3 linked regions of the Methylobacterium currus genome follow. The protein of the gene in region 2 interacts with the protein of the main gene of each other region in a pairwise test. Links are inferred from orthologs where the notes say so. Each region holds a gene or a part of one and is shown on either strand. Other genes may lie near its edges. The genes, in order: DA075_RS28850, dnaQ and dnaE.

Region 1 (3,574 bases), 3.7 Mb from region 2 along the record:
TTCGTGTTCCAGCGCGACGACGGGCTGTTCTACCACGGCAAGGGCGCGACGCCGTCGTGGTCGGGCTATGCGGCGGACGACGACGGCCGGACCCTGATCCCGCTCAACATGAGCGAGCCGATCCTCATCGTCGCGCATCGCGACCGTGAGGGATCGCTCGGCTTCGCCCCGCACGGCGCCGGCCGCAACGCTTCGCGCAGCCGGCACCTGCGGGAGAACGGCGACGCGCTCGCCGCTGAACTCGCGGCGTTGCAGGCAAGCGGCCTCGACATCCGGTCCTATTGCGGCATCCCCGACCACTCTGAGCTGCCCTCGGCCTACAAGGACGCCGCCTCGGTGCGGGCCCAGATCGCGAAGTACGACCTGGCGCAGGTCGTGGACGAGATCGAGCCGTGCGGGTCGATCATGGCCGGCGACTGGGAGCGCGATGCGCCGTGGCGGAAGGGCCGGTGAGCAAGGGCCCGTGAGCAGACGGCGTTCGCGGCCATCGGGAGTTCGAGGCTCGGCCAGACCCCCGCTTGCGTTTCGGGCTTCGTCCCGCCATATAGGCCTCGGGAGGTTGGCGAGGGACGTTTCACTCGCCAACCGGGTCAGGTCCGGAAGGAAGCAGCCCTAACGAGACCGAGCGGGTTTTCGTCCAGCCTCCCACCCTACTCCCTTTCAGGAGCGCGTGCGCCCCCATCCCGGGGGCCGCCCTCACGACCCTGCGAGCGCATGGACGAGACCTCCGGCACGCCCTCGATCGACGAGCCGGGTCTCCCCGGGTTCAGCGCGGCCGAGAGCCCGCAACCTGCCCGGCAGCCGGCCCCCGCCTACCGGGTCCTGGCGCGCAAGTACCGTCCCAAGGATTTCGACGACCTGATCGGCCAGGGCGCCATGGTGCGCACCCTGGCGAACGCCTTCGAGGCCGGCCGCATCCCGCAGGCCTGGATGCTCACCGGCGTGCGCGGCGTCGGCAAGACCACCACCGCCCGCATCCTCGCCCGCGGCCTGAACTACGCCCTGCCCGAGGACCCGAATGCCGGGCCGACGATCCGGCTGCCCCGGCTCGGCCTGCACTGCGCCGCCATCATGGAATCCCGGCACATCGACGTGCTGGAGATGGACGCCGCCTCGCATACCGGCATCGACGACGTCCGCCAGATCATCGACGGCATCCGGTACTCGCCGGTCTCGGCGCGCTACAAGGTCTACATCGTCGACGAGGTCCACATGCTGTCCGAGAAGGCGTTCAACGCCTTCCTGAAGACGCTGGAGGAGCCGCCGCCGCACGCGAAGTTCGTCTTCGCCACCACCGAGATCCGCAAGGTTCCGGTCACCATCCTGTCGCGCTGCCAGCGCTTCGACCTGCGCCGCGTCGAGGCGGGCGCGCTGATCGCGCATCTCCAGAAGATCTGCGACGCCGAGGGTGTCGCGGCCGAGGCCGAGGCGCTCGCCGCGATCGCCCGCGCCGCCGAGGGCTCGGTGCGCGACTCGCTCTCGCTCCTCGACCAGGCGATCGCCCACGGCGCCGGCCACGTCACCGCCGAGACGGTGCGCGACATGCTCGGGCTGGCCGACCGGGCCCGGGTCGTCGACCTGTTCGAGGCGGCGATGCGCGGCGACGTGCCCGCCACCTTCGCGGAATTGCGGGCGCAGCACGAATCCGGGGCCGACCCGGCCGTGGTGCTCTCCGACCTCGCCGAGTTCACTCACCTCGTCACCCGCCTCAAGCTCGCCCCCGATTCGGCCCGCTCCGACACCTCGCTGAGCGAGGTCGAGCGGGTGCGCGGCGGCGATTTCGCCGACCGGCTCTCGGTGCGGGCCCTCTCCCGCGCCTGGCAGATCCTGCTCAAGGCGATCCCCGAGGTGCAGGCGGCGACCCGGCCGCTGGCGGCGGCCGAGATGGCGCTGGTGCGCCTGATCTACGCCGCCGACCTGCCGACGCCGGACGAGGCCCTGCGCCAGATCCGGGAGGGCGGCAGCGTCGGCCTCCCGGCTCGGGCGCCGGCGGCCGTTCAACCCGTTGCGCCGGTGGCGCAGGCGGCGCCGACATTACGCGAGATCCCGGCTTCCGCGCCCGTCGCCCTGCGCGGGCCGGCGGCCGCCGCGGCGGCGCCGGCCCTGGCGCGCAGCCTGCCGGAGGTGCCCCCGGCCGAGGCGGCGCCCCGCCCCGCGCCGCCTCCCGCAGCGACGCCGCGCCCGACGCTGGTCCAGCCCGCCCCGGCTCCCAAACTCGCCGCCAAGGCGGAATCCGGCCCGCGGCTGCGCCGGTTCGAGGACGTGGTGGCGCTCGCTGACGAGCGCCGCGACATCGGCCTGAAGATGGCGCTGGAGCGGGACGTGCACCTCGTCCGCTTCGAGGACGGCCGGATCGAGTTCCGTCTCGCCGAGGGCGGACGCGCGACGCTCGGTACCGACCTTGCCCGCGCCCTGGAGGCCTGGACCGGCCGGCGCTGGGTAGTGGCCCTGTCGCAGGAGACCGGCGAGCAGACGCTCGACGCCCGGGCCAGGGCCGCGGTCGAAAGCCGCCACCAGGGCGCGGCGAGTCATCCGCTGGTCCAGGCGGTGCTGAAGAACTTCCCGGGCGCCCAGATCGTCGACGTGCGCGACAAGACGCTGGAGCCCCCGGCCCTCGACGAGGCGCCGCCGGATTCCGACGATCCGGATCTGTAACCGGCAGACCCGTAGCCGACGGCCCGCCGGCACCCCACATCCGTTTCGAATCCTGTCTCACATTGCGAGGACGCCGCCATGGACATCATGGGACTGATGAAGCAGGCCCAGGCCATGCAGAAGAAGATGGCCGACCTTCAGTCCGAGCTCGACGCCGTCCAGGTCTCGGGCGCGTCCGGCGGCGGCTCCGTCACGGTGACGATGACCGCGAAGGGCAACGTGAAGGGCCTCACCCTGGATGCCTCGCTGCTGGTGCCGGACGAGAAGGAGATCCTGGAGGACCTGATCGTCGCGGCGCTCAATGACGCCAAGGCCAAGGCCGAGCGGGCCGCGGAGGAGCGGATGCAGGAGCTGACCAAGGGCCTGCCGCTACCCCCGGGCATGAAGTTGCCGTTCTAGCGTTTCCGTCGCTCAGGTCGGGACTTTCTCAACCCGGATTGTGCGCATCCTCCTCTCCCCGCCCGCGGGGAGAGGGGGATTCAGGCGCATCGTCACCACGAAAGTCGAGTCATCCATGCCCCAGGCCGTCGCGGGTCCGGAGATCGAGCGGCTGATCCAGCTCCTGGCCCGCATGCCCGGCCTCGGGCCGCGCTCGGCCCGCCGGGCCGCGCTCCAGCTCATCAAGAAGCGCGAGACGCTGCTGGCGCCGCTCGCCGACGCCATGCGGGTCGCCGCCGACCGGATCGTGGTCTGCCACGAATGCGGCAACGTCGACACGCAGGATCCCTGCACGATCTGCCGCGACCAGAGCCGAGACCCCTCGATGCTGGTGGTGGTCGAGGACGTCTCGGACCTCTGGGCGCTGGAGCGCTCGGGCGCCGTGACGGCGCGCTACCACGTGCTCGGCGGCGTGCTCTCGGCCCTCGACGGGGTGCGGCCGGAGAACCTGAACCTCAGCCGCCTGGTCGAGCGGGTGAGC
Region 2 (3,363 bases):
CCACCCGCCGACGATGAGCTGGCCGGTGGCCGGCACCCTGATGATCGAGCCGACCGAATCCGAGACCAAGGGCGAGATCGACCGCTTCTGCGACGCCATGCTGGCGATCCGGGAAGAGATCCGGGCCATCGAGGAGGGCCGGATGGACCGGGCCGACAACCCGCTCAAGAACGCCCCCCACACGGTCGAAGATCTGATCGGTCCCTGGGAGCGGCCCTATTCCCGCGAGGCGGCCTGCTTCCCGGCCGGCGCCTTCCGGGTCGACAAGTACTGGCCGCCGGTCAACCGGGTGGACAATGCCTATGGCGACCGCAACCTGGTCTGCGCGTGTCCGCCGGTGGAGAGCTACATGAAGGCGGCGGAGTAGATATCGCGTCTCTGGAGACGTTCCGGGCCCCCGGAACGTCGAGGCGACGGACAACGACGATGCCCGGGCAGAGCGCGCCCGGTCATCGCCTCGAGCCGGCATCGCGAGGCTCGCGTTGCCTATGCGGGCGATGGCACGCTCCTTCACGGGATTGTTCGCCGCACCCGCATCAGGGACGATGGCCATCCTTCAGAGTCGGCATGGCCGGCGTGAAGGCGAGGTCGTGCTTCGCATCCACGTCGAAAGACCCCAGAAACGCCGGGCACTTCTCCTTGAGGGCCGGTCGCCGCGCGAGCGAGGGGGCTGTCGTCCCCGTCGCCGCCTCGGTGGTGCCCAAGGCGTCGTGAACGAGGATGCTGCCCGTTCCGGAGCGACAAACCCCGACGCGGGTCAATCCGCCCGTATCCATGCCGATGTCGAGCCGGGCTTCACCGCCGCCTGCCTGCTTCACCGTCAGGCTGCGGTAATATTCCGCCAGGAACGGATGAGCGAACCGTCGCTCGAGCGTGACGCTCAGGCCGGGCAGTTCCGCCGTCGCCGCGTCGCGGAACTCGCCGACCCTGTCGTTGCTCCACATCATCCATCCCACGAGGAGGATCGGCAGGCCGGCGACGATCAGGAGCAGCGCTCCTGCCGCCATCAGGGCGTATGTCAGCCCACGCCTCACCCTGCCCTCCGCCCGTTCTGAACTTTGTCGAGCTGATATCCCGCGTCACGACGCGCCGCGTACGGGACGGCACGCAGATCGTCTAAGCAGATCTGCATCGGGCAACTCTGCTCAGCTCCTTGTTTGCGCATCATTTTCGCCGCCGAACCGGCGGCTACTTCGGCGAATGGTGCTTAGTGCGCTGCCATGAAACTTGAACGCCTTCATGCGACGATCCTGCGAGGATTTTTACTCTTCTCGCCTGCCGCAATCCCCGGTCCACGCGGAAGCCTCACCCCGCCTCCCCGAGGTAATCCCGCCAGACCGCCTTCTCCCCCAGCCCCGCCGCGAAGGCGGCATGGGCCGCCAGCTCGGCCTCGGTGAGGCGGCTGCGGGTCGGGCGGGGGCCATGCGCGATCGGCGCAGCCCGCAACGAGGGCCCGGACGGGCCGGCTTGGCCCTCGACCGTCAGCCCGAGCGTCGTCTGCTTACCACCCAGAAGCTCGATATAGACCTCGGCGAGGATCTGCGCGTCGAGGAGCGCGCCGTGCTTGGTGCGGCGGGAATTGTCGATGCCGTAGCGCGAGCAGAGCGCGTCGAGGTTGTTGGCCGCGCCCGGATGCTTGCGGCGGGCGATCGCCAGGGTGTCGACGACGGATGCCAGCTCGATCGCCGGCGGGGCCCTGTCGCCGAGGCGGGCATATTCGGCGTTGAGGAAGCCGACGTCGAAGGCGGCGTTGTGGATCACCAGGGTCGCGTCGCCGCAGAACTCCAGGAAGTCGGGCAGGATCTGCGCGAAGAGCGGCTTGTCGGCGAGGAAGGCGTCCGAGAGGCCGTGGACCCGGAACGCGCCCTCCGAGACCGGCCGCTGCGGGTTGATGTAGCGGTGGAACTCGCGGCCCGACGGGATGTGATTGAGAAGCTCGATCCCGCCGATCTCGATCAGCCGGTCGGTCTTGGCCTCGGTGCCGGTGGTCTCGGTATCGAGGACGATCTCGCGCAGCATCGTGCGGCTCCCTTCGAGAGAGGTGTTCGGGCCTTGTGTAGCGACGAAGCGTTAACCGGCCCGCCTCGCCGTCACGGCGGCGATCACCGCCTCGACTTGCGCCTCGGCCTGGGGAAAGCCCCGATCGGTCTCGATCAGGAAGTCGGCGCGCCGGCGCTTCTCGGCGTCGGGCATCTGCTTCGTGAGGATCTGCGCGAAGGCGTCTTCCGTCATCCCCGGCCGGGCCAGCACCCGGGCGCGCTGCACCTCGGGCGGGGCGGTGACCACCGCGACGGCGTCGCAACCCGCCTCGCCGCCGGTCTCGAACAGGAGCGGCACGTCGAGGACGACGAGGGGCGCCGACGCATGGGTGGCGAGGAAGGCGTCCCGCGCCGCCCGCACCAGGGGATGGACCAGGGATTCGAGGAGGCGCAGGCGGTCCGGCTCGCCGAGCACCGCCTTGCGCAGGGCGACGCGGTCGACCGACCCGTCGGGGGCGAGCGTCCCGGGAAATGCCGCGCCGATGGCCGACGCGGCAGCCCCGCCCGGACCGTAGAGGGCGTGCACGCAGGCATCGGCGTCGTGGACCGGCACTCCGCGCGCGCGGAACATCGCCGCGGTGGCGCTCTTGCCCATGCCGATCGAGCCGGTGAGGCCAAGGATGACGGGCCGGCTCACCCGTGACCCCCGAGGTCGGCGACGATGCGGGCGCGCAAGGAAGGCGTGACCTCGGGCGTGCGGCCGAACCAGCGGGCGAAGCCCGGCACCGCCTGGTGCAGCAGCATGCCGAGCCCGTCGACGCCTGCGAGCCCCCGGGCCCGGGCGGCGGCGAGGAGCGGGGTTTCGAGCGGCACGTAGACGATGTCGGCCACCGCCGCCGCGGCCGGCAGGGGCGCGAGATCGAGGGTGAGCGGATCCTGGCCCGCCATGCCGAGGGCGGTGGTGTTGATGAGGAGCCCGGTGGCGGGAAGCTGGGCCGGCACCGAATCCCAGGAAACCGCGGTGATCCGGGCCGGATCGAGGGCGGTCAGGCTCTCCGCCCGCTCGGCGCTGCGGTTCGCCACGATCAGGCGGGAGAGCCCGCGTTCGAGGAGCCCGACCAGGATCGCCCGGGCCGCCCCGCCAGCGCCGAGCACCAGGGTGGCGCGTCCCTCCGTGAGGCCCGTCGCCTCCGGCCAGCCCGCGCCCAGGCTGGCATCCAGATGGGCGAGGAAGCCCGGCGCGTCGGTGTTGTCGCCGTAGAGGCGCCCGTCCTCGAACCACAGCGTATTGACGGCACCGATCCGCTCGGCCCGCGGGGTCAGCACCTCGACGAGGCGGAAGGCCGCCTCCTTGTGCGGGATCGTGACGTTGCCCCCCACCCAG
Region 3 (4,749 bases), 2.0 Mb from region 2 along the record:
TCATCGCGGACCATGCGGCACAGCCGCAGCAGCGATCACGTGGCGGTGCCCGGAAACCGCAGGCCGAACATCGGCCCGATCTCTTTTGATTTCTATTTATAGACTATGGCAATATATGATATGACTTCTCAAGATTTTCAATGAAAAGTGCGATATATTTCGCGAGGACGGCATGTTCCGTGCCTGACATATTTATTGTTTCTACGTCAAATCCAAGCGGTTCTGAGCCGGCGCTTTCGTATAAAAGCTCAAACTTGATCAATTTTTTACCTATAGGCTGCTCGCGAATATGCGCAATGACCATGCTTTCGATTTCAGGCCATGTCTTGTATTCCGGTGGCATCGGCGCACCCCCGATTCAAAAATTGAAAATATCATCATAAATTAACGGCAACACTCTCAAAATTTAACAGTCGAATCGCACCGTCGCACCTTGCGGTCAGGGCCTCCACTGCGGTGCAGCGTCCGGCCGTCGTGAGCGGGAGAACCGGACACGTGGTCCGGAGACACAGCGCCACGGGGCCCGGAGCGGCCGCAGCGCCTCGCGTCGCGTCCGGCGCGCCGGACGCCCCGCGGCGATGGATCGACGGGAGCGTGATGGCCGCCGTCGCGAGTTCCGCCATCGCGCGTCAGGCCGCTGGTCCGCCGGCCGGGCGCGAAGGTGAGGAGGCAGAGCATCGCCGCGGCTGATGGGCCGCCCCGGGATCCCGGGGCGCCCTCCCCTCAACTCACCTCCACCTGCACCACCCCGGGCACCGCCCGGAGCGCCCCCGCGATCTGCGGCGTCGCCTGGTACTTGCCCCCGAGCTTCACCTCGACCTCCCGCTCACCCCCGTCGAGGATCAGGATCAACGACACCTCCCCCTCCCCGCGCACCTGCAACCGCTGCTGCACGCTGGAGATCGGGCGCTCGTCGCGCAGGTAGATCCGCATGCCCTTCTGGTGGCGGGAAGCGGCCTGGTCGAGGGGTTCGCAGGTCTGGATGCGGGCGCGCACGTCCTCGCCCTCGGTGCTGGCCTGGAGCTGGAGCACAAGGGCGGCGCCGGGCTCCAGCATGTCGCGGTAGTGCTGGAGCCCTTCCGAGAAGATGATCGCCTCGAAATGGCCGGTCTGGTCGGAGAGGGTCACGATGCCGAGCTTGTTGCCGGTCTTGGTGCGCCGCTCGGAGCGGTCGAGCACGCTCGCCGCGACCCGGCCGACCGTGGAGGTGCCGGCGCGGACCGAGCGGCAGAACTCGGCCCAGGTCTGGACCCGGAGCTTCGTCAGGAGGTCGCCGTACTCGTCGAGGGGGTGGCCCGAGAGGAAGAAGCCGACCGCGTCGTATTCGCGCTTGAGCCGGTCGGCCATCGGCCAGGGCTCGTGGGCGGGGATGCGCAACGACACCTCGGCCGCCGCGACGCCGCCGAACATGTCCACCATGCCGACGGTCTCGGCCTCGGCCGCGCCCTGGGCGAGCCGCATCATCGGCTCGACGGCGGCGAAGGCCTTGGCCCGGTCGGGCTCGATCGCGTCGAGGGCGCCGGCCGCCACCAGGCTCTCCAGGGTGCGCTTGTTGACGAGCTTCGGGTTGAGGCGCCGGGCGAAGTCGCCGAGGTCGCGGAACGGCGTCTCGCCGCGGGCCTGCACGATCGCCTCGACGGCGGAGCGGCCGACGCCCTTGATGGCGGCGAGCGCGTAGCGGATCGCGCCGTCATGCACCTCGAAGGTGACGCCGGAGCGGTTCACGTTCGGCGGCTCGACCTTGATGTTCAGGCGCTGCGCGTCCTGGCGCAGTTCGGCGAGCTTGTCGGTGTTGTCGATGTCGAGCGACATCGAGGCGGCCAGGAACTCGACCGGGTAATTCGCCTTCAGGTAGGCTGTCTGGTAGGTGATCAGCGCGTAGGCCGCGGCGTGCGACTTGTTGAAGCCGTAATCGGCGAACTTGGCCAACAGGTCGAAGATCTCGTTGGCCTTGCCCTTGTCGAGGCCGCGCTCGACCGCACCCTTCACGAAGCGGTCGCGCTGGGCGTCCATCTCCGCCTTGATCTTCTTGCCCATGGCGCGGCGCAGGAGATCGGCGTCGCCGAGCGAGTAGCCGGCCAGGACCTTGGCCACCTCCATCACCTGTTCCTGGTAGACGATGATGCCGAAGGTCTCGGCGAGGATCGGCTCCAGCTTTTCGTGCGGGTACCAGTTCTTCTCGTTGCCGGCGTCGCGGCCGAGCTTGCGCTCGCAATAGACCGGGATGTTGGCCATCGGGCCCGGGCGGTAGAGCGCCACCAGGGCGATGATGTCCTCGAAGCGGTCGGCGCACATCTCGACCAGCGCCTTGCGCATGCCGGCCGATTCCACCTGGAACACGCCGACCGTCTCGCCCTTGCGCAGGCGCTCGTAGGTGAGCTGGTTATCGATCGGCAGCGAGGGTAGGTCGACCTCGATGCCGCGCAGCTTCAGCAGGTCGGTCGCGGCGCGCAGGACCGTCAGGGTCTTGAGGCCGAGGAAGTCGAACTTCACCAGCCCTGCCTGCTCGACCCACTTCATGTTGAACTGGGTCACCCGCATCCCGGTCTTCGGATCGCGGTAGAGCGGCACCAGCTCTTCGAGCGGCCGGTCGCCGATCACCACGCCGGCGGCGTGGGTCGAGGCGTGGCGGTGCAGGCCTTCGAGCTTCCTGGCGATGCTCATCAGGCGGGCGACGACCGGCTCCTCCTCGATCGCGCTCTGGAGCTTCGGCTCGCCCTCGATCGCCTGGGCCAGGGTCACGGGGTTGGCCGGGTTCTGCGGCACCAGCTTCGTCAGCTTGTCGACCTGGCCGTAGGGCATCTCCAGCACCCGGCCGACGTCGCGCAGCACGCCGCGGGCGAGCAGCGTGCCGAAGGTGATGATCTGCCCGACCTGGCCCTCGCCGTAGCGCTCCTGCACGTAGCGGATCACCCGCTCGCGGCCCTCGACGCAGAAATCGATGTCGAAATCCGGCATCGAGACGCGCTCGGGATTGAGGAAGCGCTCGAACAGCAGGCCGAAGCGGATCGGGTCGAGGTCGGTGATGAGGAGCGACCACGCGACGAGGGAGCCGGCGCCCGAGCCGCGGCCCGGCCCGACCGGAATGTCGTGCTCCTTGGCCCACTTGATGAAGTCCGAGACGATCAGGAAGTAGCCCGGGAACTTCATGTTGGTGATGACGCGGATCTCGTATTCGAGCCGGTCGCGGTAATCCTTCTCCGTCAGGCCTTCCGCCGGGCCGTGCTGGCGCAGGCGCTCGGTCAGACCTTCTTCCGCCTGACGGCGCAGCTCGGCCGCCTCGTCGGGGGCGATGGCCTGCGCCACAGCCGTCGTCGCGGCAGCGACCTGCGCCTGCACGGCGGCGCCCTCCGGCGTGCCCTGCGACGGGGTGGTGAGGCTCGGCGCGCCGAAGCTCGGCAGGATGGGCTTGCGGGTGCGCGCCCGGTAGGCGCAGCGCATCGCGATCTCGACGGTCGCCTGGAGCGCGTCGGGCAGGTCGCGGAACAGGTCGGCCATCTCGGCCCGGGTCTTGAAGGCGTGGCGCGGGGTCAGGCGCCGGCGCTTGTCGTCGGAGACGAGGCGGCCCTCCGCCACGGCCAGCAGCGCGTCGTGCGCCTCGTAATCCTCGGGCTTGGCGAAGTAGGGCTCGTTCGTCGCCACCAGCGAGAGGCCGTGGCGATCGGCGAGGCGGATCAGCTCGCCCTCGACGGCGCGCTCGTCGGGCAGGCCGTGGCGCTGCAGCTCGACATAGAGGCGGTCCTCGCCGAAGGCCGCCTTCAGGGTCTCGAGCCGGGCCAGCGCCAGCTCGGCCCGGCCGGCGCGCAAGGCGGCATCGATGGGACCGCCCATGCCGCCGGTGAGCGCGATCAGGCCGCCCGCGCATTCGGTGAGCGCCTGAACGGAGACCCGCGGCACCTCGCCGAGGGCGTTGTCGAAATAGGCCCGGCTCGCCAGGCGCAGGAGGTGGCCGTAGCCGGTCTCGTCCTTGGCGAGCAGCACGATGTGCGGATGCGCGGCGTTGAGCTTCGCCCCGGCCTCCGGCGGCTCGAAGGCGACGCTCAGCTGGATCCCGGCGATCGGCTGGATGCCGGAGCCGGCCGCCTTCTCGGAGAATTCGAGCGCCCCGAACAGGTTGTTGGTGTCGGTGAGCGCCAGCGCCGGCTGCCGGTCGGCGCCCGCGGCCTTCACGAGGTCGCCGATCTTCAGCGCGCCCTCGAGCAGCGAGTAGGAGGAGTGGACGTGCAGGTGGACGTAGCCGACGGGCTTCAGGATCTGCAAGGCGACTCGCTCCTCGTGAGCGCGCCAGGATTCCCGGCAGAGCTTGAGGAGTCACCCCTGAATCACCGCCGCTCCACCGCAGAATCGATGGAACCGCCCTGGCCGTGGCCGCGCCGCAACGGCCGCCCGTCAATGCATCGGCGAGAGCGCCACCGCCCACAGGGCGATCGCGCCGGTGAGCAGGCCCATCGAGGCGACCTCCGTGACAGCGAGGAGGATCTTGCGTATGTTCATGGTCTGTCCCCTTTCGTCGGGTGTATGTTTGTTCTTGTTTTGTTCCGTGTCAAAGGGGGTCCGCGCCGGATCCGGTCGATGTGGTGAACGGTTGGTTGACGGGGCCGGGCTCGGCCGGGAACCATGATCCAGCGACATGGATCTCCGGGGTATGGGGCGACCGCGTTGCGGCTCGATCGTCCACGGCCTATCTAGGCGCAACCTTGACGGTGGGTCGCCGGCCCGCCGGGAGTCATCGTTTTCGTTCTAAGCACG

Evidence for each region.
Region 1: the proteins of dnaQ (region 2) and DA075_RS28850 interact in binary tests that used the Escherichia coli proteins (3 or more experiments, as listed by UniProt). The link is inferred for Methylobacterium currus from one-to-one orthologs.
Region 3: the proteins of dnaQ (region 2) and dnaE interact in binary tests that used the Escherichia coli proteins (3 or more experiments, as listed by UniProt). The link is inferred for Methylobacterium currus from one-to-one orthologs.

What each region holds. Positions count from the first base shown.
Region 1 is NZ_CP028843.1:6,281,879-6,285,452, forward strand. Bases 247-3,184 are described here. They hold DA075_RS28850 (DNA polymerase III subunit gamma/tau), read left to right. Parts: upstream 247-714; coding sequence 715-2,655; downstream 2,656-3,184. Other genes in these bases: DA075_RS28840 (RtcB family protein), read left to right, coding at 247-453; DA075_RS28855 (YbaB/EbfC family nucleoid-associated protein), read left to right, coding at 2,734-3,054; recR (recombination mediator RecR), read left to right, coding at 3,170-3,184. Outside these bases: more of DA075_RS28840, read left to right, coding at 1-246; more of recR, read left to right, coding at 3,185-3,574. UniProt on the Escherichia coli protein: Part of the beta sliding clamp loading complex, which hydrolyzes ATP to load the beta clamp onto primed DNA to form the DNA replication pre-initiation complex.
Region 2 is NZ_CP028843.1:2,595,845-2,599,207, reverse strand. The notes cover bases 163-2,889. They hold dnaQ (DNA polymerase III subunit epsilon), read right to left. Parts: upstream 2,020-2,889; coding sequence 1,306-2,019; downstream 163-1,305. Other genes in these bases: DA075_RS12320 (shikimate dehydrogenase), read right to left, coding at 2,673-2,889; coaE (dephospho-CoA kinase), read right to left, coding at 2,071-2,676; DA075_RS12335 (hypothetical protein), read right to left, coding at 537-1,007; gcvP (aminomethyl-transferring glycine dehydrogenase), read left to right, coding at 163-367. Outside these bases: more of gcvP, read left to right, coding at 1-162; more of DA075_RS12320, read right to left, coding at 2,890-3,363. UniProt on the Escherichia coli protein: DNA polymerase III is a complex, multichain enzyme responsible for most of the replicative synthesis in bacteria. The epsilon subunit contain the editing function and is a proofreading 3'-5' exonuclease.
Region 3 is NZ_CP028843.1:558,479-563,227, reverse strand. What follows is about bases 524-4,636. They hold dnaE (DNA polymerase III subunit alpha), read right to left. Parts: upstream 4,261-4,636; coding sequence 724-4,260; downstream 524-723. In the rest of the region: DA075_RS35705 (hypothetical protein), read right to left, coding at 104-343. UniProt on the Escherichia coli protein: DNA polymerase III is a complex, multichain enzyme responsible for most of the replicative synthesis in bacteria. This DNA polymerase also exhibits 3' to 5' exonuclease activity. The alpha chain is the DNA polymerase catalytic subunit.